3 regions of the Paralabilibaculum antarcticum genome follow, and region 2 is predicted to be linked to each of the others. Evidence: riboswitches for the same ligand, from Rfam matches in the RefSeq annotation. Region 2 holds a riboswitch; each other region holds the start of a gene.

Region 1 (9,373 bases), 140 kb from region 2:
AACAACCGTTTGATTTTGCTCCAAAAGAGATTTCAACTCTTCCTTATTTTCCAAATCAGGCGCAACCAAAAGCTTGTCGTTTTGAGTTACCAAAGGCAATCTCCCAGCCGATCCTCCTAGTATGAAAGCAGGAACTCCAGGAATCATATCAAAATCGATACTGTTAGCTTTAAAATCATCTAACAAGTAAGCAAATGTGCTAAAGAAAGAGATGTCGCCTTCGCTAACAACTGCAACCTGCTTTCCTTCTTTCACATCTTGCTGTACCTTTAAAAACAGGTCTGCATATGCTTTTTCTGCATGCGATCGATCTTTGCTCATCGGCACCGTAATCGGTACAAATTTGCACTCCTCAACATCCAGTTGTTTCAAAATCACCAAAGAGAAACTATCCTGATTTCCTTTCGATGTTTGCGTTGCCGGATAATATATTTTCTCCGCTTTCTTAAGACAATTCAAGGCTTTAACTGTAATCAATTCCGGATCTCCGGGACCTAAAGCCACTCCAAACACTTTTCCGCTCATATCTAACTATTCTCTCTGTTCTTATTAATGATGGTGATGTCCATGATCATGACTATGTCCGTGGCAATGATCGTGATCGTGATGGTGGTGATGTGGCTCAACTCCAGTTAAATCTGTCGATGCAATCAAATCTACTTTACCATCTAAGACCTCTTGCAACCTTGTATTTAAGATCTCAAACAAACCATCTGTATCACCTAATAAGGGTGCAATTGCAATGTTCTTATCCGGATTTTCCTTCACAAAAACATCCATTGTTTCATATGCTCTATCCATGTAAACACCAGGGAAAAACACGAAAGGCAGCATTACAATATTTTTAAAAGGCAAAACTTTCATCCATTCCAATACCGAAGGCAAAGCAGGATAAGTCATGCTACTCGTATAGGCATTAATTGAAAAAGGATACTTTTGTTTCTCCTGAATCAAACGGGTCATTTTTGCCAAATCACCATTTGCTTCGGCTTTTGAAGCTCCAATACCTAATCCCAGAAATGCTGTTTCCTCAACATTCCAGTTTTTGTCTTTTAGTGTCTCCTCAAGAAGCTTTACACTATAATCAACCATTTCATGGCAAGTTCCAATGTAATTTGCTAGCTGAATTTTCACATCATATTTTTCCTGAAAGCTATTTAGAGCATAAGGAATGTCTCTTTGAATGTGAACACCAGTAAATAGAAATACCGGTACAGCTATAATCTCCTTAACTCCTTTCTCAAGCAAGCGCTTCACGCCAGTTTCAAAATTAGGTTCCGAAAGTTCTAAAAAGCCAAGTTCCACCTCATAATCGGTAGTTTGAGCAGCATATTTCATTGCAAATTCCTGAAAAGCTTTTGCTCCTCTTTCTTTACGGGTACCGTGCCCACAGATTAAAATTCCTTTTTTGCTCATAACTATTCTATTTCTGATTCAGCCATTTGATTGATTAGTGGTGATAATTGTTCCGAGTAAGCCACAACCTCACCAACAATAAATATTGCTGGTGGTTTAAAATTGTGTTCCTCCATCATTTGAACAATCGTCCCAAGTGTTCCCTTAAGAACTTCCTGTTCTGGTAATGTTCCCCAACGAATCATGGCTACTGGAGTTTCTGGGTTTTTCCCACAGGCCATCAAGTTTCTTACAATTCTTGGGGCTTGTGTTACGCCCATATAAAACACAAGAGTATCAATTCCTGTTGCGATTTTGTCCCAATAAATCTCCGTTTTGTGATTTGCACATTGGTGACCAGTAAAGAAAGCCACTGATGAAGCTACATTTCGCAATGTAACCGGAATACCTGCGGCTCCTGGAACAGCTACTCCAGCAGTGATTCCAGGAATTACCTCAAACTCAATATCGTGTTCTTTCAAGCCTAAAATCTCTTCTGCACCTCGCCCAAAAACAAATGGATCTCCGCCTTTCAATCGAGCAATCTTTTTCCCTGCCAATCCATACTCAATCAACATTTTATTAATATCTTCCTGTGGGTAAGTATGTTGTCGGTTCTTTTTTCCAACATAAACAATCTCACAACCCTCTTTACAATAGTCTAGCAATTGCTTATTTACCAAATAGTCATAGAGTACCACTTCAGCATTTTCAATAGCTCGAATAGCTTTTAGTGTAATTAATTCCGGATCACCTGGTCCAGCTCCAACGATACTTACTTTTCCTCTTTCACGCATCATATTATCTCGAATTTCAAGCTTGCAAACGGAGGTTTGCCTTAAATTTGGGGTATATCAATTCTTACCTGTTGAAATCAACAAGTAGAATTATTGGATTCTAATTTTTTGAATTGCTTTCCGAAACAAGACTATGTTTTCACAATAATTGCTTGCGTCAACTTGTTTGTCGAAATTATTTTTATTGGTAAACCAGCACAATTTATTGGAATACAAAATGAGCGGAGCGCTCTTTGTTCCTGGTTTATTTTTGCAAAGTTGGCTCTTTTTGTAAGAACCAAAAACAGCATGCCCCGCAGGCATGAATACATCATATCTCATCATAATCTCACTTTTAGTCCCGAAAGTATCGATTAAACATATTTGTTATTAGGCAGGTCTTCTGACTTTCTCCCTCTTGTTGCGCCTTCCCATATCTTCCATAAGATACAGTGGCATTGTGCAACAGAGTTTGGTATAGAGATTACAGCTGCGGGTACAGTTCCGGATTCAAACCGGATTCCCTCTTTAATAGATGATCAAGAGATCTACTATTGCCAAATCACGTAACAAATGTATCAATTTAAATTTAAGATCCGCACGAGCTATCCTATATGGAATCCTTCCACAAAAACCATCAAACCAATACAACCTGAATATCAAACAATTAAAAATAACAACATCAAGTACATCTGTCTAAAAACATAAATAAAACTTCCATAACATCTAATCACAAGCGCAAACAAGTAAACCATATAAAAATTCTATAAAATTTCTACCTCAACATAATAATCTCTATATTTATAAAAACTAAAGCCTAAAATCATGAGTAAAGTAAGATTGGAAATTGATGGAATACGGATCTATCGCCCTAAAAGAAGTTGGAAATTATACTTTGTAATCATCGCTGACCATCCTACCGAAAATGATAAAATGATGGTCACTACCATTCCTCAGGAACCATTCAAATTGAGTAAGCGTCACGACAACGAATACTTTTTTGATACGGACCAATCTGGATCCGAAGGATTGTATATTTTGAGTAGGGAAATGCCAGAAGATCGAGAATTAAACGTGCATATCTATCTACGACATACAAGAAAAGCACAAAGAGATTTAGGCGAAATATTGAAAGAAATTGAAACAGGGATCGCTGGCGACGCTTTTGGCATTGTTACAGATCTTGTTGGCGCTGCAACAGTTCCTTGGTTGGTTATTTCCAAAAAGGCTGTCTCATTAGTTGGTAAGATTTTAAAAGACATTCCAGATCGAGATTTTGGTTTTATCAGTGCTTTTGAACGCTTTGGGCCAGAATTCGAAAAACAAACCGAAATTGATCGTGAAAAAGAATTTACTGGAGATGCGTCTTTAATTTACAGTTGGTCTCTGGATGAATAAGAAGACATAAAAAAAGGCTGATGAAAATCAGCCTTTTGTTTATCTAATAGTATAGAAAGCGTTTGATTTTATGAGTTGCAGTTTTTTGAAAAGGATCAACCTGAGCAATGACCATTTGCACTTGTGAGAACTTATTTACTCTGGAATTAACGTATTCGTGAAGCTCCTGCATTAAATCATCAATTTGCTGATCCACATAGTTTTCAACATCTTTCCTAATTGTTTTATATTGTTGCTCCAGTTCTTCATAATTAAAATGAACCATGGCAACTAGTTTTCCTTTTTTCTCAACTACAACTGATTCTACCACATGCTTGAAGTTGTTAATAACAGATTCAATTTCTTCAGGGTAGATATTTTCACCACTAGCACCAACAATCATATTCTTTAATCGACTTTCGATATAGAGATAATTGTTTTTATCCATTTTTGCTAAGTCTCCTGTCTTAAACCAGCCATCTTCAGTTAAAACCTCTTTCGTTTTTTCTGGATCTTTATAATAGCCTAGCATTACATTATCCCCTTTAGCCCATATTTCTCCCACCTGAGTAACAGGATCGGGATTATTAATTTTCAATTCTACTCCAATTAATGCAGGACCAGTTGATTGAAATTTAGTAATAGCTGGACCACTTCCTGCTATCAATGGAGCTGTTTCAGTTAAGCCGTAACCAATAGCATAAGGGAACTTTGCTTCTCTTAGGAATAATTCAACCTGATCGTTTAATTTAGCACCACCAATACCAAAGAAAGTTAATTCACCACCAAAGGTTTCCATCAGCTTTTTCCCTGCAATTGCATTTAATTTTCTACGGAAAAATGGAATTTTGTACAAATATCTGGTTAATGCTTTTCCATTGATGTTAGGTAGTATTTTTCCTTTGTATATCTTTTCAATAATCAGAGGAACAGAGAACATAACAGTTGGTTTAACCTCTTTTAATGCTGATATCAATAGAGAAGGTACCGGCGTTTTTCCAAGATAATAGATACATGAACCAGCCAACATTGGAATCACAAAACCTAAGGTGTTTTCGTAGGTATGAGAAAGCGGTAAAATAGAAAGGAAACGATCTGTTTCATTAATTGGATGAAGGTTTCTGGCACTCGTGGCATTGGAGCAAATATTCTTATGCGAGAGCATCACACCTTTAGAACTTCCTGTAGTTCCGGATGTATAAATGATCGCGGCCATATCATCTTCATTAATATGATAGTCTGTGGTAGATTTTTCTGCCAAGTCAAACTTAGGTGATGATTCCACTGAATTTATCAGTGAAAAATCCTCAATGCTAATTTTAGACTCTAAACTTTCAACATTGATATTATCTAATTTGGAAGACAAAGCTTTCGAGACAAAAATAAGTTTAGCTTCAGAATGTTGTAATATATTTTCAATTTCGAACTCGGTAAAATCCGGAAGAATAGGAACAACCACTGCTCCCATAAAGGTAGTTGCATAATATGCGACTCCCCAATTGGGCATATTTGTACTAAGAATAGCTATTCTATCTCCGGGCTTAATACCTAATTTCTCGTAAAATACAATTAAAGATTGAATATGTGAATTTACCTCGTTATAAGTAAAAGGTGTTTGCCCTACAAGGGCCATTGCGTTACAGGTTCCGAATTTCTCTACAGTTTCCGAAAAAAGAGCAGGAAATGTTAAGCTTTTATACTGTTTCATCATGGTTTGGTTTAATCGTTGCAAGCAGATTTTAAGGTTGAATTAAGCTGTTGCTACTTTCGCAAGTTAAAAAAAAAAGAACATTAGGTGATCTTTTTATGATATTTGCGTCTTTTCATTTCTATAAAACAAAGCTATGCGAATCACACTACACATTCATAAACAACAAGTTACATGCCGTAGTGCATCAAGACAGAATGAAAAAAAATCAGGCAAACAAATCAAGAAAAAATTCTTTTTTAAGCCTTAAAAGCCTTTATTTCTCCTCCTTTTCAGTAATGAAAGGAATTTCTATTTCAAACAAACTACCCTTTCCCAATTCACTCTCCACCCGTATTTTTCCATTATGAATACGTATTAACTCAGCACAAATACTTAAACCCAAACCTGTCCCTTGCTCATTACGTAAACCTGGAGTACTTATCATTTGCTCTTCCTCATTAAATAAATTACTAAGTACTTCATTGGACATTCCTGTTCCATTATCTCGAACCCTAATTTGTATCACATCATTTAGCTTGCTGGCTTCAACATGAATCACTCCATTTTCATTAGTGTATTTAATAGCGTTCGAAATTAAATTCATCAAAACCGTTCTTATAATATCCGGATCAATAATAATCTCTTCTTTTACTAATGTGATAAAGTCAATCGTAATTCCATATCTATGTCTTTCTTGCTCAAAAAATTCATTTAAATCAGAATAGACATCCTCCAATTTCAAAGCAGAAGGAGAAAAGGTAATCTTTCCAGATTGAGATCTTGACCAATCCAGTAGAGAGGTTAGCAATTTCATCCCTTCGTGAGATGCTTGATTCAAATACCCAGAGAATCTCTTTATATTATCCAAATCTCCCCTTTCAACCTCCTCTTTCAACAGTTCACTAAAACCAATGAGGGAATTAAATGGATTTTTTAAATCATGTGAAATAACAGAGAATAATTTATCCTTTGTCCTATTTATCTCGGACAATTGTCTGTTTAGCTTTTTATGAGATTGATATTGCCAATAAAACACCACAGCGATAACAAGCAGAAGTAACAAAATAACTAGTAAATACAATTCCTTAATTTTTCCATTTTCCAACTCCTGCTCTGTATTCGAAAGGGTTTGCTGAATGGTAAAACCATTTTGCATCTCGTTGATGATCTCGAACTGTTGTAATGAAAATATAGAGTCATATTGATGATAGTATCTATTATAACACTCCAGAGCCTTGGTAAAATCCCTTAAAATTTGATAGAATTTGGCATAAGCCTGTTGAACTTCCAAAATCTTCACATTCAATCCTAAAGCTTGAGCTAATTCTTGTGCTTTGAATAATGCAGCTTCTCCATCAACCTTATTATTCTTTTGTGCATAGACTAAGGCTAAACCAATGTAATTATCAATTTGACCATACTTGTAATTTCTATTTTTATTTAGCCTTAAAGCTTTATCATAATATTCAAATGCTTTATCGTATTTATTCCGGTAATAATAAATACCAGCCATACCATCCACGCAAAAAGCCGCATATCTTACACTTGTTAATCCTATTGTTTTATTATATGATTTTTGATAATAACTCATTGCCACATCATAATTTCCCTGAGCATCGTATGTACGTGCCATTTCAAGTAAAACAGAACCAACACCGTATTCGTCCCCCAAATCTCGCCAAGCATCTTTTGCTAATTCAAAATAATATATCGACAAATCAAACTCTTTATTTGCACGACATGCCAAGCCCATATTTGCGTAAGAATATGATTTTCCTGCAGAATGATTTAATTTTTCAAATAATTCTAATGATTGCTTCGAATATTTCAAAGACAAAGGAGTATTCCCAGTCAATAAATACAAATCCCCTAAGTTATTATATGCATAAGCTAATTGAACACTGTCTTTTTGCTCAAAACTATATTCCATAGCATGATGCAAATAGGGAGTAGATTCTTTTATATCATGTAAATAGTGCAAATACACAACACCAACATATCCATTAAGCCTTGGAAACTCCTCTCTTACGTTATGCTGTACAGCCAAATCTATTGCCTGTTTGCCTAAAAGTAAAGCAGAATCAGGATTACTATTTCTATACTCCCAACATTGATCAGCTAAAAGTTTAATTTTTTTTGACACCTCAATGTCAGAGAATAATTCGTTTATTGTTTTACCACCAGATTGTCCATAGGAAGGAAGTGTCGCACATAAAAGAAAAAAAATAGTTAAGGTTCGACGCGTTAAGCTCATACAAAATAGCTATAAGAATACAATTGCCTAAAAATAGCAATATTTTTAAGCTTATCGTTTTATAAGCATATTATTAATATCAAAAAAAGTTTCTTGATTTATAAAAATAACTGATAACAAACTATAATCAGTACAATTGCAATTACCATAACATAGGTATATGGACTAGCAAAATTAAAGGTCCATCCCATCATTGGATTGTATTTTGGGACTATTAATCGAGGATCTTTACGATTGCTGTAAAACGGTCCATGCCAATTACCCAGATCCCTACTCATAGTATCTAACAACTGCTGATCAAATTTCTTTTTCATAACAATGAATTAAATAATTACAAATACATTTTAAGGGTTCTAAATGCTTTTAGAGCTTATTTATAAAGGTAATTAATATTTAATTTCCTTGAAAAAAAATAAGATATAATGTTGCATAGAAATGTTTTACACGTTCATTTTTAATTACATTTGCCAACTCAATAAAAGCAGATTTCCATGGAAAATACCAAGAATACCACAATGGGTTATATTTATGCCCTTCAAGCTTTTTTTGCATGGGGTATCCTTCCGATTTTTTGGAAATTATTATCTAATGTTTCTGCTCTGGAAATTCTTGCTCATCGCATTTTCTGGTCATTTGTATTTCTTCTTTTGCTTTTATTATTTACCAAACAAAAGAATGTTCTCAGTTTATTAAAGCAGAAAAAAACGCGCATAAGTCTAATTATTTCATCCCTTCTTATAGGATTGAACTGGGGCTTGTTTATCTATGCGGTAAATACCAATCAAATTGTTGAAGCTAGTCTTGGGTATTATATCAACCCAATCGTGAACGTTCTACTCGGAGTCCTGGTTTTGAACGAAAAATTGGACAAATTAAAGCGATCTGCTCTGATTATTGCATCTGTAGCGGTTATTTACTTAACCATTGACTTCGGTGAATTTCCTTGGATCGCGATAGTATTAGCTTGTACCTTTGGCCTCTATGGTTTAGTTAAAAAAACTGCTGGTTTAGAAGCAATTCCTGCTTTGACCATAGAAACACTATTACTAAGCCCTGTGGCTGCAATCTTTATTGGATATAAACTTTGGATGGGAACAGGAGCATTATTTTCGGTAACTCTAGCAACCGATTCGTATCTAATGTTAGCAGGTATTGTTACCACTTTGCCTCTTTACTGGTTTGCAAAAGGAGCTCAAAGAATCCCTTTATCCGCATTAGGGTTTATGCAATACATTGGCCCTAGCTTAATGCTTTTAATTGGTGTTATCATTTACGGAGAAGTTTTTAGATACGAACAAGTCATTGCCTTCGGCTTAATTTGGTTTGCTCTTGTTTTGTATTCAATTTCAATGTTTCGGAACACGAAATCGAAACTTAAATAAAGACAAGATTACTTTAAATCGGTAGTTCAAGAATAAATTTACTTCCAGTACCAAAAGTACTGTTAACTCTAATTGTTGCTCCAATTTTACCTGACAACAATTTAACAATATACAAGCCAAGACCACTCGATTCTTCTTCATTAGTTGGTCTTGTACTCAGCTTAGAAAACTTTTTAAATAGCAATGGTAATTCTTCCTTAGGTATTCCACTACCCTCATCTGCAAAACAGATCTCAATTCGATTATCTAATTGAATTAATTCCAAACTCACATTACACTTTAAAGGACTATATTTAATGGAATTAGAAAGTAGATTATCAATAATTCTATTGAGTTCATTAACACCTGTGATCGCCCATAATTCAGTATAGATATGGTTTTGATTAATGCTTATTTCCTTCTTTTCGGCCAAAGGAGAAAAGCTCTCCACTTTTTGATTCAACAATTTCACCAAATCTATTTTATCCTTTTGTACGCTTTTACGATCACTTTCAACCAT
Region 2 (5,663 bases):
CCAATATAGCGACCACTTAAACGGGTTGAAAAACCTTTCAAATTATCGAATTCAACTCCAAATGTTGCAGTATTGTCACGCACATATCGCATTTCTCCTGTTTGAGTAAGACCTGTAGCATCTTTATAAGTTACATCAGCATCAAAAAGATGAGTGTAATTCAAATATACACGCAAAGAATAATCGTAGTCTTGCACAGCCCCAAAATCATACGATGCTACGATCTCTAAACCATCCATTTCAGACTTCATTGCATTGATGTAGGTTATATCACCATTCTGCAAACTGCTTCTCACAATCTTATCTTTATGGTAGGTGTTGAAATAAGTCAAATCAAAATTAATTCCTTTTTTGAAATTTTTAAAAGCAAATCCCACATCAACAGTATTTGATTTTTCCGGGTTCAAATCTGCATTTCCAATTGTTTTTACTGTACCTCTTTGATAGAAACCAGCTACCTGATATGCCTTAGGAGCTAAAAAAGCATCTCCCCAACTAGAATGTACTGACAGATCTTTAGTCAACTGATACTTCACACCAATGTTTTTAGTAAAAACCCAATAATCTTCAGAGCTTTTATCGTTCGCCAACAATTTGTCTGCTTCCAGTTCAAATTTTATCATATCTCCCCTTGCACCTACTGACAAATCAAGTTTTTCATTCAAAAATTTAAAATGAGTTTGTCCGAAAATTCCAGTAGCAATATTATTGTAATCTGGTTGATAAGGAGCTTCTAATACACCTGCAGTATCGAAATTAGAACTTTCATATTTCTGAGTTTTATTATCAATCCCCAAGGCAACAGAATGCACATCAAAGGCATAGGTATCATATAACTGAAATCCATAATTTTTGTAATCACTCTCAAAATCGCCATAACCATCCGAACCAACATCTACCGTTTTGTTGTCTTCATCTGAATAAAATGGAGAAAAGGTAATTTTATGATTCCCAATACTTCCCAAAACATCAAATCCAGCGGTATACCGTTCAATATCTTTTGAATCCATACCTTCTGTATGCCAGAAATTACCAGGTGTTTCAATACCGTTCCCAGCATAATAGCCTCCATTTAGATTAAGTTTCCAATTTTCGGCTAGTTTAACCCCCACACGAGCATCAAAATTTGATGTCTGAAACTGAGTATTTTCCATTCTTCCGCCATAAGTAGATGGATCCAAAATCGATTTTGCATACTCCTCATCATAAAGGTTACGATCTCCAGTTTTGTAATCCTTATCCTGACTTTGTATAGCGTAACTTAGATCAAAATCCAATGCATCGGATAGTGAACCACCGATATTGAAATTTGCTTTCGAACTTGCAAAACTACCATACTCAAAAGTAACTTTGCCAGATAATTCGCCCGTGCTGTTTTTGGTCACGATATTAATCACACCAGCCATTGCATCAGAACCATACTGAGCTGAAAAAGGCCCTCTCAAAACTTCAACCCGCTCAACATTTGCAAGATCGATACTAGCAATATTTTCAGTTCCTGCAGGTTTTCCGTTCACTAAAATACTAGTATACTTTACCGATGGAGATGGTGTAAAACCGCGCATACTAACAACAGCCGATACACCAGGATATTGCAGTATATCAATTGCCACAGCATTTTTCAACAAACCTGCAACATCACTAGCAGGAGATGCTTCGATCATTCTTTTGGTAATAACCTCAACCTTTTGAGGCAGATCCTTGATTTTCGAGTTCACACGTGAAGCGTTTATCTTCACTTCTGATAGGTTTAGATGTTTCACAACCCCTTTATCATCTGTTGGGTTTGGAACTTCATCAGCTTTTACTGCAGAATTTAATAGTGATAGCAATGCAAAAGCCGTTAAAAATGTTCTTTTCATGTCTTTAAGATTAAATGAAAATAAGTTTAACTAATGCAATGCAGACAGGGAGCGAAAAGAAAATTTAGAACATGACATAGAGGACCAGTTATGACAAAGCAATCCCTATTATCGATATTGATAAAGTTTTCGTTCACTTGCTCTTTTTCCCGAAAGCAATGACTTGTATTGATTGCAAAGGCAGGTCTTCTGACTTGTTCTACTTTTTGAGGCCTTCCCATTCCGATAAAACGAAACAGTGGCAAGGAGTAATTCAAAAAGCTGTTTTAGAACTTACAGCTACGGGTATAGTCTCGGATTCTCACCGAATTCCCTTTTCATCCCACTCTTCGAAGAAGAGTATTGGGAGCCAAATGCGGTGCAAATGTATATAAAATCAGATTAATTAATCTCTTCTTTAGTATCTATTTTAAAACATAATCCAAATCAAGACACAATACAGTTAGCTAAATGAAAAAGAGACATTCCAAAATTGAAATGTCTCCTTTTCACCAAATAAAATACCATTTGGAAATTGTCTATTTTTCTTTCGACAAACTATTTCTTAAATAAAAAAGTAATTCCTGAATGCTCACGCATTTTATAGTACTTCCATTTTGCTTTACTTCCCATTCCATTGTGTCCTCCAATAGGTTAACACAACAATCTCCTACTTGCTCACAGCTAACCTGATAACCTTCACGAGACAAAGCTCTTTGTGTCCAAAAGCCCATTACATCATTACCCAAAAGCTGTATAGATTGCTTTTTCTGATAATTCATGATGAAGTTTCCCGTTTTGCGATCGAAATTAAAGGATTTGTTATGAAATGTTCCTTCAATGCTTCCATTCAGGACTAAATCTTCAGGAGCTCCAACCTTAACGGGTTCATTACGTGACATCAACCAAATTAAATCGGCGGCTTGAAGTGCTAAATCTAATTCATGTGTAGATAAAAGAATGGCTTTATTAGTTTCCCGAGCCAGTCGATGCAATAAACGCATAATCTCTACTCTATTTGGTAAATCTAAATGCGCAGTTGGTTCATCCAACATGATTAGTGGTGTGTCTTGAGCCAAAGCTTTTGCAATCATTACCCTTTGTCGCTCACCATCGCTTAATTCATTAATGAAGTTATTAGCATAATGCAACAAGCCTACTTGTTCCAAGGCCCACTTAATCTTCTCGTTGTCCTCATTAGATAATTTCCCCATCCATGAAGTATAAGGATGACGCCCTAAAGATACTATGTGGTAAACGGTCAGATTCCCAACATTAATTCTCTCGGTAAGAACGATGCTTAACAATTGAGCAATCTCTTTATAATTTCGATCCTTAATAGGAATCCCTTCTACTAAAGTACATCCAGCCAATGGAGGTTGAATACCAGCAATGGTTCTCATTAAAGTAGATTTCCCTGCTCCATTTGGTCCTAAAAGGCATACCATTTCACCCCTTCTGATGGTTAGATTTACATCAGAAAGTAAACACAAACTTTCCTTCTTTCCTTGCTTGTAACCAATGGAAAGATCTTGTGTTACCAATATATCTTGAATTTCTTTTTTTTCTGCTTTCATACGCTCAATTATCCAGCAAAAGATGCCTTTACATTTCTACTTCTCATGATTACCCAAATCACCACTGGTCCTCCAAACAAAGCGGTTACTGAATTAATTGGTAAGGTATTTTGATTGCCCGGTATTTGTGAAATGATATCGCAAACCAACATGATAGCCGCACCTATTAAAACGACTGCTGGCATTAATACTTTATGGCTTGCTGTCCTAAAAATAGAACGTGCGATATGCGGTACCGCAACACCAACGAATGCTATAGGTCCTGTAAATGCCGTTAAGGTTCCTGCAATTAATGCCGTACTAATGATAACTGCAATTCGTGTTTTATTAACTGATATTCCAACGCCGCGAGCATAATTCTCCCCTAGCAACAAGGCATCCAAAGGCTTAATCAGAAAGAATGCTATAATTAAACCGCAAAAAACAATTGGGGCCATAACCTGCATTTCGTTCCAGGTAACACCTGCCAAACTTCCAAATGTCCAAACTATGAAACTTTGAATTTGCTCCGGATCACTAAAGTATTGGAGAATATTTACTACAGCACCCGTTATACTTCCAAACATGATTCCAATAATCAGTAAAGAAACACTGTCGGAAATACGAATAGAAGCCAAAGCCACAAGCATAAACACAAGAGATGCTCCTACAACTGCTGATACAACTAAGGCCCAACTTCCCAAAAATGCAGAAATAGCTCCAAATAAAACAGGAGCAATTGCCGATGCCATAACCATTAAAGCAACGCCTAAACTTGCACCAGAACTAATTCCCAAAACATATGGACCAGCCAAAGGATTGCGAAATAAAGTCTGCATCATAAGCCCGGTTACAGAAAGTCCTGCACCAACAATAATTGCCGTGATTGCTTTTGGTAAACGGAAATTAAGAACAATATAATTCCATGAGTTTTTCACATCTCCTCCCGAAAGAATTGCAAATACTTTCTCAAAAGGAATGTTTACACTTCCAAAAATCAAATCGAGAAGAAAAACCCCAATAATAATCAGAAATAAAATCCCAAATAGGAGCGATAACCAACTTCCACCTTTCTTCAATATCATATCTTATTTTAATTGCTGATAATAATACAATTCATAATCTGGTAACAATTCAGGATGTAATATTTTAATTGCATCTTTAAAAACAACATCGGGTTGCATTACACCAGATTCAAACCAATCATTGGCACCACGGCTGTTCATTCTTTTCGTATAACAAAAAACATTTCCAGTTTTATATGGCTTAAATAAGGTATAACGATCATCTAAGTTTTTCAAATCCTCCAATGTTTTGCATTGTCCCGGACCAAACCAAATATCTGCTTCACCTTGCTTATCGAATACCACTTCGAAACTTAAAGGAATACTACCACTTGTGCTATCTGAGAACCAATAATAATCTGCTTTCCCATCACGTAAAAATTGCCCTAAGTACGATTGGCCTCCTGGCATATACCAAGTTCCCTTAAAATTGTACCCAGACAATATGGATGGCTTATTTTCTACTTCGTAAACCAACTTTTTAAGCCCATTATAGCGATCTTCAACTTCCTTAAAATGCTTTTCAGCTTCTGCTTCTTTATTAAAAAAAGTTGCAATGAATTTTGCCCATTCAGCTCTTGCTAATGGTGAAGATTCCATCCATTCGATATTATAGGCAACAGGTAAACCCGCTTGCATTAATTTGGTTTCCCTTTCGGAGATTTTCATAAAACCAGCAACCATTACCAATTCTGGATCAATCTCTACAATCTTCTCAAAGTTTAACGTCTCGGAATGACCAACAGCTTGTATTTCGCCATTTTGCGCCTTTTTATTCAAGTCCTCATCATAAATACGATCCTTAAGAGATACCGCTACAATTTTATCTTGAACATTTAAAAATTTTAGGATCCCAATTTGGGTACTCGATAGTGCAGCAATGCTTCTTATTGGCACTTCAACCAATAAACCATCACTTGGAACTGTATCTTTCAGTTCTTCACCACGATTCTTTAAATAGTACTTTTGAAATACTTTCCCTTTGTTCCAAGGATCCCAAACGGTAAGTTCTTTTAAACCATTATCCAAGATTTTTATTTCAAAACCTTTGGCATGCTTAATAATAGTAGGATGGTAAAAGGCTAAATCTATTTTAGTATTAGCATCGTTGGCAGCGATCTTTTTTTGACTTGTAAATTGACAAGATGCGCTGCTTAAAAGTACAAACAGGAGAATTGCCCAAGGGCTTTTGTTTACTACAC
Region 3 (9,373 bases), on a different contig from region 2:
GATTATTGTAATCCTGTACTGCAATGGTTCCAATGGATTGATTGGTTAGTTTGTTGATGATTGGCGCACCCATCCATGCAGCAGAGGGTTCTTCAATTACTTGCGCATTACTATCGGCATAAACTTGTTCTTGTTCTTTGCCAACAATAATTTTACCGATTCTGTTCCGACGCACCAAATCGGTTAGGCTGCCTTTTAATTTGGAGGTGTAGTTTTCTGGGTAAGTGGCATAGGCATCAACGGAGTACGGGAAGGAATATTCTTGAGACTCAGAATGATAAATGGCAATGTAAAAATTATCGGCGCTTATCAGTTTTTTAATTTCCTGATGAATCTTTTCCAGATAATTGGAAAGCGAGTTTTCTGTAAATGACAATTCTGATATCTCGTAAAGAAAGTGTTGAATGTTTTCTTGTTTTGTTCGTTCCGTAATGTCTCTGTAAATACCTCCGAATCTTATTTTTCCATCAACTTTAACTGGGAAGTTAGATAACTCAAAAATGCGATCCTTAATCTGAACTGTTTTTCGATTTATTTCGTTGTTGCTTAGTGCATTTTCATAGGTAGGATTAGAAGCGAGCTGAAAAGGATTGTTTGGTATTTCTTCATCTCGTTTGAATTTTATTTCTTCTTCACTTTTATTTATAAATTCACATAAGCTCTTATTTACATTCAGGTATTTCTCATTTCCATCCTTAATGTAGATCATGTTGGAAGATGAATTCACAAATGAGGTTAATTGATTTTCACTTTCTTTCAAACGTTCTTGAGCTTCCTTTTTGTTTGTGATATCAATAATGAAACCATCATAACTCTCCGTTTTGTTCTCTTTGTTTCTAATGGCTCTGGCGGTCATTAAAACCCAGATAGGACTTCCATCTTTTCTTTTGAATTTAATCTCAACATTTTTAACCTGAGGTTTTGGAGAAACATCATATTTGGCAATTAATTTTTCTCTTTCTTGGGTGTCAAAATAAAAGTCAGCTATGTTTTTGGAGAGTAATTCTTCTTCTTCTGCAAAACCGAGTAAGGAAAGCATTTCATTGTTTACCATAGTGAATTTGCCATCCCGGTTGGTCTGATAGAACCCAATGGGCGCAAAATCGATAATGTTTTTGTAAAGTTTATCGTTTGAGTTAGTTGGCATATTAGAGATTTCTTTTACAAAACAAAAGTAAGAATTAGGGCATTTTTATTGTTAATAAGACTCTTTAGTTTTAAGAGCTTAAAATATTATTATGAGCTTGCAGCAAAATAAGTCTGTTCATTTCTCATACTCAATTAATAATGGTATTGATTCAATGATTATGAATGATTAAACGATAGGGAAAAGAAAATGTTTCAAACTTTACTTCTTTAGGGGAGCAGTTTTTTGTAGGTGAATTTAGCAGAAGGTTTTGCCTGCATAACATATTTGGTTCGCTTATTTTTTGTATTTCATACGATTGTTCTTTTTAGTCTAAAATATAAGAAGGTGTTGTAGTTGCTGATTTAAAGGTTTATGGCATAGGTTTAATTTGTATGGGTAAATTTAGAGCACTAGCATTTTATGGGGAAGATAATCAATATATAAAATTTAAGTATTATAGTTATGTTTTACGTGATAAGTTTCATTTATTTTTAAGTTAATGATTTTTTTTCTAAAAAATAGCATCTATCACAGGCGATACTCAATTAATGAGGCAGAATAGAGCTCAGTTTTTCTGCTCAATACATTCTTAAGTTGATGTGCATACTCACGAAATGCATTTTAAATGCTTTTGTCGAATGCCAATGGCTCTTGTTTTGTGAGTAATATCTCATAAGCTAATCATTATTAATTGCAAATTATTCTTATCTATCGCGCAAGCGAATAAGCAATACTAAGTGTTTAAATATTGTTTTATAGCATGTTTTTACATTTAACTTAAAAGCAAAATAGTTTATAGATTTGTGCTGCAATTGGTGCGAAAGCTCAATAGGGAATCCGGTGTAAACCCGGAACTGTGCCCGTAGCTGTAATTCTCGTTACATCTTTAACACGTGCCACTGTCAGCCTAAGGCTGATGGGAAGGCGTTAACAGATAGAGATAAGTCAGAAGACCTGCCATTGCAACAGAGATCATTGCTCCGGGACAAGGGTTTATGATGTACAGTTATTCTATTTGATAGGGCTCGTATTGGGCTTTCTGTGCACCTTCCAGTTATTTCCAGAGCATATTTTTTAATCAAAAAAACAAAATGATGAAAAAATTATGCGCTATTGTTTACTTGCTTTTTGTGGTGAGTATTAGCTTATTTTCAATGCCAAATAACTACCGAGGGGTTGTTAAAGGCATGGTAGTTAACCAATCGTCGAAAGACCCACTTCCTTTTGTAACAGTTTCGATTCCCAACAGTACCAATGGTACTTTAACCGACGATTCGGGTGCTTTTTTGCTGGGCAATTTAAAACCCGGAAAACATGAATTACAGTTTTCTTGTGTAGGTTTTAAACCAATGCGTAAGCAATTTGAGATTCAGGAAAATGTTCCCGTAAATCTTCAGGTTTCCTTATCGGAAGATGTAATAGGACTCGCACAGATTGTTGTAAGTGCAGACAGAAGTCAGGTTAGTCGTAAGGAAGCGCCTGTAATTGTAAATATGTTATCGGCCAAAAGCTTACAGCAAGTAAACTCTTGTTCGTTAGCTGAAGGTCTTGCGTTTGCTCCTGGCATCCGTGTCGAAAACAATTGCAATAATTGTGGATTTAACCAAGTGCGAATGAATGGTATGGAAGGAAATTACTCTCAAATACTGATTAATAGTAGACAAGTTATTAGTGGTTTAGCCAGTGTTTACGGATTAGAGCATATTCCAACGTCTATGATTCAGCGTATCGAAATTGTTCGTGGTGGTGGTTCTGCTCTTTTTGGCTCAAACGCCATTGCAGGAACTATTAATGTAATTACCAAAGACCCTATTAGCAACAACTTTAGCCTTAACATTCAAAATAATATATTGGGTGTGGGCCTTAACGATAAGGCTAATGATTTTAATATTGACTTTAATTCTTCTATTATTTCAGATGACCGAAAAACAGGTATGTTTTTGTTTGGTGTCAAACGAGAAAGAGAAGCCTGGGATGCAACAAATGATGGTTTCTCAAATCTAGTTGAAATAAAGAGTAAGGGAGCTGGTATGCAAGCCTACCATCGTTTTTCAGATAGAAGTAAACTATCCGCAGAATATCATTTTATAAACGAATATCGTCGTGGTGGAGATCATTTAAATCGATTGCCTTTTAATTCGGAAATTGCTGAGCAGGTAGAACATGATATTCATGCTGGAGGCCTAACCTGGGATTTATATTTGGATAAAGAGCGGAAGCACAAATTATCGACTTTTGTATCGGGGCAATATACCGATCGTGAAACTTATTATGGCACACAAATGTTTGAGGATGCTGATGGAAATCCCTATACAGTTCCTCGACCAGATTATAGTGCTTTCGGCTCTACAAAAGATATTGCCAGTGTTATTGGAACACAGTATGCTACTGATTTAGATAAATTTCTAATGGCACCTGCGAAAATTGTGTTGGGTATCGAGAATACGTACAATACACTAAAAGATAAGAAGCTGGGTTATTTCGATCCAATTAAGAATTTGATGCTTGAAAATACGGTGATTTCAGATCAGCGATACAATACTTTTGGTTCGTATGCTCAGGTAAAATGGGATCTTAATTTTATGAACTTGCTTGTTGGAGGACGATTTGATTCTTACCGTATTAAAAATGATGCCGATCATTCTGTCTTTTCAAATAGTGTATTCTGTCCTCGTGTTAATCTGCAATTTAAGCTAAGTGAGAATATTAATGTCAGAACAAGTTATGCTAGAGGATACCGTGCGCCACAAATATTCGATGAGGATTTGCACATTGAGGCATCAACAGCCAGAACCATTACGCACGAATTAGATGAGAATTTGAAAGAGGAAACATCGAATACTTACTTGCTTTCTGCTGAATGGGATTTTACAATGAATAAGTGGGAATCTTATTTCTTGGTGGAAGGGTTTTACAACCGTTTAAACAATCCATTCTACAATGATTACATTCCAAATCCAGATAATTCGCAAGATTTAATTGCCTTGCGAACCAATGCAGGAGGATCGGATGTTGCGGGTGTAAATTTTGAGTACAAATTGGTTCCTTCTCATGTGGTAAACTGTCAGTTGGGTTTCACCCTTCAGAATGGCAAGTACGATACTGCTTTAAACCAGGGTGAAAATACCTTTACGGATAAAGTTTTGCGAAGCCCAAACCAATATGGCTATCTTCTCGTGAATTTGAATCCATCTCATCATACCGAACTGTCAATTAATGGAACCTATACTGGGCCAATGCATATGGTACACCTAGGTGGAGGATTGGATAAAAATGGTATGCTGATAGAGGAGTCTTTGGTGAAAACCAACTCTTTTTACGATTTGGGTTTCAAGTTTGCTTATCACATCGATTTTGGAGATCAGATGAAAATAGAATTTAATGCTGGTGTAAAGAATTTGTTCAATTCATTTCAAGACGATCCTGATTATGGAAACTCTCGAGATGCTACCTATGTGTATGGGCCAATTTCTCCAAGAACGATTTTTTTTGGAATCAGTTTAGGAAATGTTTTATAGGCTAGTAAAAGTAAAGGTGGCGAATTGATTCTCATCAATGCCGCCACCTTCTTTCTAACTAAATGTGTATTGTTTATGAATTAATCGATAAGACTTACTTTACTTGATATCGTAAAGCTTGAATAGAGACTGCCATCACTATAGGTGCCACCAGTGTACAATCCATTTGTTTTTGATCCGTTCGAGTTGCCACCCAAATAGATGTTGTAGCTTACGCCATTTTTTAAATCTGGAGAAGATACCACGAACGACTGAAATGCCTTTTTTGGTTTTATGGTCAGAATTTGATCTCCATCGGCACTTTCGATGTGAACCATTTGTCCGGCCGGCTGGGTACTATTAAAAGTTATTTTAGCAGCATATTGTGTTGAAGCAGTGCTAGGAGCTTCGTCCATTCGTGAGGTGCCAGATCCGACAAGCAATCCACCACTAATTATGCAAGAACCATCGTAATCCAATGCGCTATTCTCATTTGTTGCAGAACTACTTACAATCACGATTCCACCACTCATTACAATAGCATCATTCGAATCCAATCCATCTCCGTTCGAATCTACTACAATATAGCCTCCGTAAATATTCAGGGCGTACGTGCCAGTCGATTTTGTTCCTGGGCCCGAAGAACCGCCTCCTGCAGAGATGTTAATTCCATCATCGCTTGATATTGTGAAGATGTCGCCATCGTAAATGTTGATATTTCCTTCTGCACTTTCCAGTCCTTCGTAGGATTCACTGATGTTAATGTAGCTATCAATGATATCTAAATCAGCATCAGCATGTATTCCATCATCACCAGAAGCAATCTCGAAAACACCATCGTTAAGGGTAATTATCCCGTTCGAATGAATGGCATCGTCAGCAGAACTGATACTGAAAACTCCACTTTCGATGATAATCTGTGAACCCGCTTTAATTCCTTTTGTAGATGTGCTTGAATAAGTATTACTAGCACTTCCTCCACCGGCGATGAGGTCCATCTCAGCATAGGAAATGAGCACATCAGTTTCTGCGGTAATTGCATCGCCATCTGATGTGATTTCGAAATTACCGTTTGTAATAGAGATGTAGCCCTTTGCATCATCCTCTTCTTCGTCCGATTTTAAGCCATCACCACCACAGCTTATCAAAAAATCACCATTCTTTATAATCAGATAATCTTTTCCACGTATGCCGTCGTCCACTGCATTTATCGTGATCAACTCACTGTCTATAATCAGTCCATCTTTACTTGTAATTCCATCGTTGAAATTTCCTTTTACAAGCAAAGAGCCCTCGCCGTAAATGGTCATATCGTCTTTGCTGTAAATACAAGCGTTCGAATCATCATCTTCTTCTTCGTAGGTGTAGACATTACCATCGCTTAGGTAATTCTGCATGCCTTTTTCAAGAACGATCATGGTTTTTTCTGCACTTCTAATAAAAATGGGAGAGTTGTAGGTACAGTTGATATCAACACCATTTAAAATAAGACGAACAATGTCTTCATCTTCGGTATCAACAATAATCTGTCCATCGGAAAGGGAACCGCTAATGTTATAATTTCCTGCTGCCTTGATGGTAAGTGTACTTCCATTTGTACTGATTCCATCGGCATTACTGACAATCGAATTATCGTTAAGTACTACCGAAATTTCGGTAGTACTATCCCAAGAATAATCTTCAGTGCTTTCATGACTTTCTACATTATCTGTTTCTTCGCTGATTGTCTCACTTTCTTCTTCGTATTCTTCTGAGTCTGTATCTCGTTCACAAGAGAAAAGAGAGAGGGATAGAAGCAATGTAAACAGCAAGGATAATTTATTTTTTTTTGTCATAAAGCAATTTTATTTTAATTTTTACTTCAAGTAACTTGTTACTGCATCTTTTCTCGATTGTGCATGAGATTTTAGTGTTTCTACGGCTGAGTCGAAGCTAGAATTGGACCCGATATATGTGTATCCCGATTCTTCAGCGTAAGCATAATCTTTAATTAAATTGTAATGAGCAGTGTAGGTATCGCTAAGTTCCGATGGAATAAATACCTCGTTTACGAACTGGAGAAGGTAGTTTTCATACACTTTTTTGTAATCGGTATCATCAGCCAAATAGCTAATTAAGGGCCACGAAGAACTAACTTCATTTAAAGAAAAGCTTAGTGCGCCAGATTGTTTTCCGTTTTGGAAAGCTTCGTTGTTATCCCAAGGAATCCAGGTAAGCTTACTCGTGCTCGGATCATTGTATAAATAATAGTTGTGTGTCATGTTACCATACGTATCCCAATTTTGGATTACAGTATTGGCAGCCAACCATTTTAAGAACCCATCCACATTAAATACTGCTTCCAAATTCGTTTTCCACACAGCAGTATTGTTTGTTCTATCGCTGCTATTTATAATTGTATATAGCGATTTTACATCAGAGAAATCAGCTTCATCTTCATTGGTTTTCTTCTCCATTTCATCCTCGTCATAGTAACCATTTGCAAAACTTGCGGCATCACCATCGGGTTTGTACAAATTACCAGATCCATCTGTAAATTGGGTATCCAATACAGTATCGTCAACTTCTTCTACTAATGCATAAACACCATAGTATTGCGATCCAGATCCATTGTCTACATAGACCACACAAAAGGCAATTTCTGCCGAAGCCAATCCAAACTGGCGAAACAGGTCTGCACCTACTTTTTCGCGCATTAAAGAAGAATCGTCGAAGTTATTGTTCAGGTTTAACTGTTTAAAACCATAAAAACGTTGGTTCTTTAAAGATGGATAGTCGTCTTCAAATTCATCAAAATCGAGCTTGAAAGAAAGCTTTTTGTTGCCCGATTGATAAGCCGAACTTAAGCTTGAGTTTCCTTTATATCGGATGCCAACATGGTACCATTCGGTATCGTTAAAAGTAAAAGAACAAGGCACCCAAATTGGATCATAATCGCTTGTTGTTTGCTGTCCAGGTCTTCCACCGCTACTTCCTAAATTGGAAGATAAATCTGATTGCATGTCCGACCAATCGTCTGAATCAATCTTGATATCGAAACGCAAAACTTCATTTTGATTGAAGACTGTTGCGTAGTTTAATTCTGCACTTTTACTGTGCGTTGCATCTGTCCAGTCGGGATAAGTTTCAGTGTCAACAACAACTTCCTCTTCAATTTCTTCAGTTACCTCTTCAATTGCTTCATCATCGCGACAAGCGAATGACATTCCGATAATAAGTGCCAGTAGATATAGATATTTTAATTTCATAATATTTGATTTAGAATTTTAGTTTATAGCCTATGCTTACAATGTGTTTGTTTTTAAATTCATTTTGAAAGTAATCGAACTTGTAAGAGGCTTGAATGTAATTTTTCTTACATATTTTATAATCTGTTCCAAGAAAATAACGCATTTTAGCCAAGTCGCCTCCATCTGTTTCTTGAAAAGCTTCTAATCCTGCATAAGGAGAAAATTTGCTTTTTTTGATGTTGTATTTTACTGCAGCTTTGTAACGCAATAAATTGCTATCCGAATCATCATCGGAAAAGTTGGAGTAACTTACTTTAATAGATGGATCAAATCGATAAAATGATCTTTCGTATTTGGCGCTAAGCGAATAGCGATTGTAGTATTCGGTGCTTTTTGTTTCTCTCTTATTTCCGTAGAATCTGTATCCTGCTCCCAACGAAAAATAATCGAATAGCTTATAGGATGCTTTTGCTTCTAATAAATATTTATCTAAGGATAAGTTTTCATCGAATCGAAATTCTGGGCTTACGCTTAATTTGAAGTTTTTAAACAGTTTTGTTTTAGCCGTAAATGAGGTTCTTGTCTGAAATTCATTTTCTACTTCTTGCGCTTGCGCTGATGAAGCAAAGAGTAGAAAAAGGAATGCTAGGAGATAGGTATTTTTGATTTGTATCTTCATAGGTTCACGATTATTTAGTTGTTTTATTTTGACCATTTACATTGTAGTAAAGGGTTATTTCTGCTACATCTCTAAGGAAATCGATCTTTTCAACTTCGTAACGACTGATGTTAATTCCTGTTCTATCTTCAAAATCAAGTAGCATCTCCTCGTGTTTATTGTTGTGGATGTTTTCAATTTTTTCGTAAATCAGTTTGATCGATTTTTCTTGTTTAAGCATTAGTCGCTTTTCCAAGAACCAAAGACCTGCAATAATTAGTGAGTTGGTTAACATCAGCTCGGCGTAACTTACTTTCTTATTCGAAAGAGCATTCATTACTGATATTCCAATGATAATGAACAGGTAAGTCATTTCCTTTATTGGGATTGCATCGGTTCTGTATCGAATAATTCCAAAAATGGCGAACAAACCAAGGGCAAATCCTAGTTCTAATTTTACACTGTTTAGCAGGAAGCAGAGTAAGAAAACAATCACACCTATGGCGAGATAACTGAAATAAAAATCTTTTCGGCTACTATTTTTAGCATACATTCCGTGGGTTACCATGAAAATTAATGCGGTGTTAAATGTGAAACGAACAATAAGTTCAAGAAAGTCGCCAACATTAATCAGTTTTATTCCTAAAAAACGCAATTCTTCTTCCCAGGTACTAATTTCGCTTACTGTTGGTACTGCATTGACAATGGTGTCAGAGATTTGTAATAGTTCGAGCATGATTATTTTAATTAGATTAATATTTTTGTTTGGGTAACTTTTTCTATGTTTCTTAGTTTTGGCTTAAAAGCATTGACTTTTAGCTGTGGATCTGTTATGCTTCTTCCAACGCAATACTTGCTA

Evidence for each region. A riboswitch is a leader RNA that binds a small molecule or an ion and turns the genes downstream of it on or off. The one in region 2 is predicted to bind cobalamin.
Region 1: another riboswitch for cobalamin. It lies ahead of cobA (uroporphyrinogen-III C-methyltransferase); the one in region 2 lies ahead of L3049_RS16615 (TonB-dependent receptor plug domain-containing protein).
Region 3: another riboswitch for cobalamin. It lies ahead of L3049_RS19755 (TonB-dependent receptor); the one in region 2 lies ahead of L3049_RS16615 (TonB-dependent receptor plug domain-containing protein).

What each region holds. Positions count from the first base shown of each region.
Region 1 covers NZ_JAKJSC010000005.1:182,591-191,963, reverse strand. Annotated here, with positions in the region: gene cobI (precorrin-2 C(20)-methyltransferase) at 1-525, opposite strand, end outside; gene L3049_RS17190 (sirohydrochlorin chelatase) at 550-1,416, opposite strand; gene cobA (uroporphyrinogen-III C-methyltransferase) at 1,419-2,195, opposite strand; cobalamin riboswitch at 2,548-2,748, opposite strand; gene L3049_RS17180 (hypothetical protein) at 2,997-3,569, shown strand; gene L3049_RS17175 (AMP-binding protein) at 3,613-5,256, opposite strand; gene L3049_RS17170 (tetratricopeptide repeat-containing sensor histidine kinase) at 5,513-7,492, opposite strand; gene L3049_RS17165 (DUF5808 domain-containing protein) at 7,591-7,806, opposite strand; gene rarD (EamA family transporter RarD) at 7,984-8,874, shown strand; gene L3049_RS17155 (sensor histidine kinase) at 8,888-9,373, opposite strand, start outside.
Region 2 covers NZ_JAKJSC010000005.1:40,857-46,519, reverse strand. Annotated here, with positions in the region: gene L3049_RS16615 (TonB-dependent receptor plug domain-containing protein) at 1-1,862, opposite strand, end outside; cobalamin riboswitch at 2,025-2,232, opposite strand; gene L3049_RS16610 (ABC transporter ATP-binding protein) at 2,381-3,418, opposite strand; gene L3049_RS16605 (iron ABC transporter permease) at 3,427-4,482, opposite strand; gene L3049_RS16600 (ABC transporter substrate-binding protein) at 4,486-5,663, opposite strand, start outside.
Region 3 covers NZ_JAKJSC010000009.1:27,475-36,847, reverse strand. Annotated here, with positions in the region: gene L3049_RS19760 (PAS domain S-box protein) at 1-1,147, opposite strand, end outside; cobalamin riboswitch at 1,925-2,105, shown strand; gene L3049_RS19755 (TonB-dependent receptor) at 2,224-4,647, shown strand; gene L3049_RS19750 (carbohydrate-binding domain-containing protein) at 4,728-6,461, opposite strand; gene L3049_RS19745 (CotH kinase family protein) at 6,483-7,874, opposite strand; gene L3049_RS19740 (DUF2490 domain-containing protein) at 7,885-8,535, opposite strand; gene L3049_RS19735 (DUF4956 domain-containing protein) at 8,546-9,250, opposite strand; gene L3049_RS19730 (polyphosphate polymerase domain-containing protein) at 9,262-9,373, opposite strand, start outside.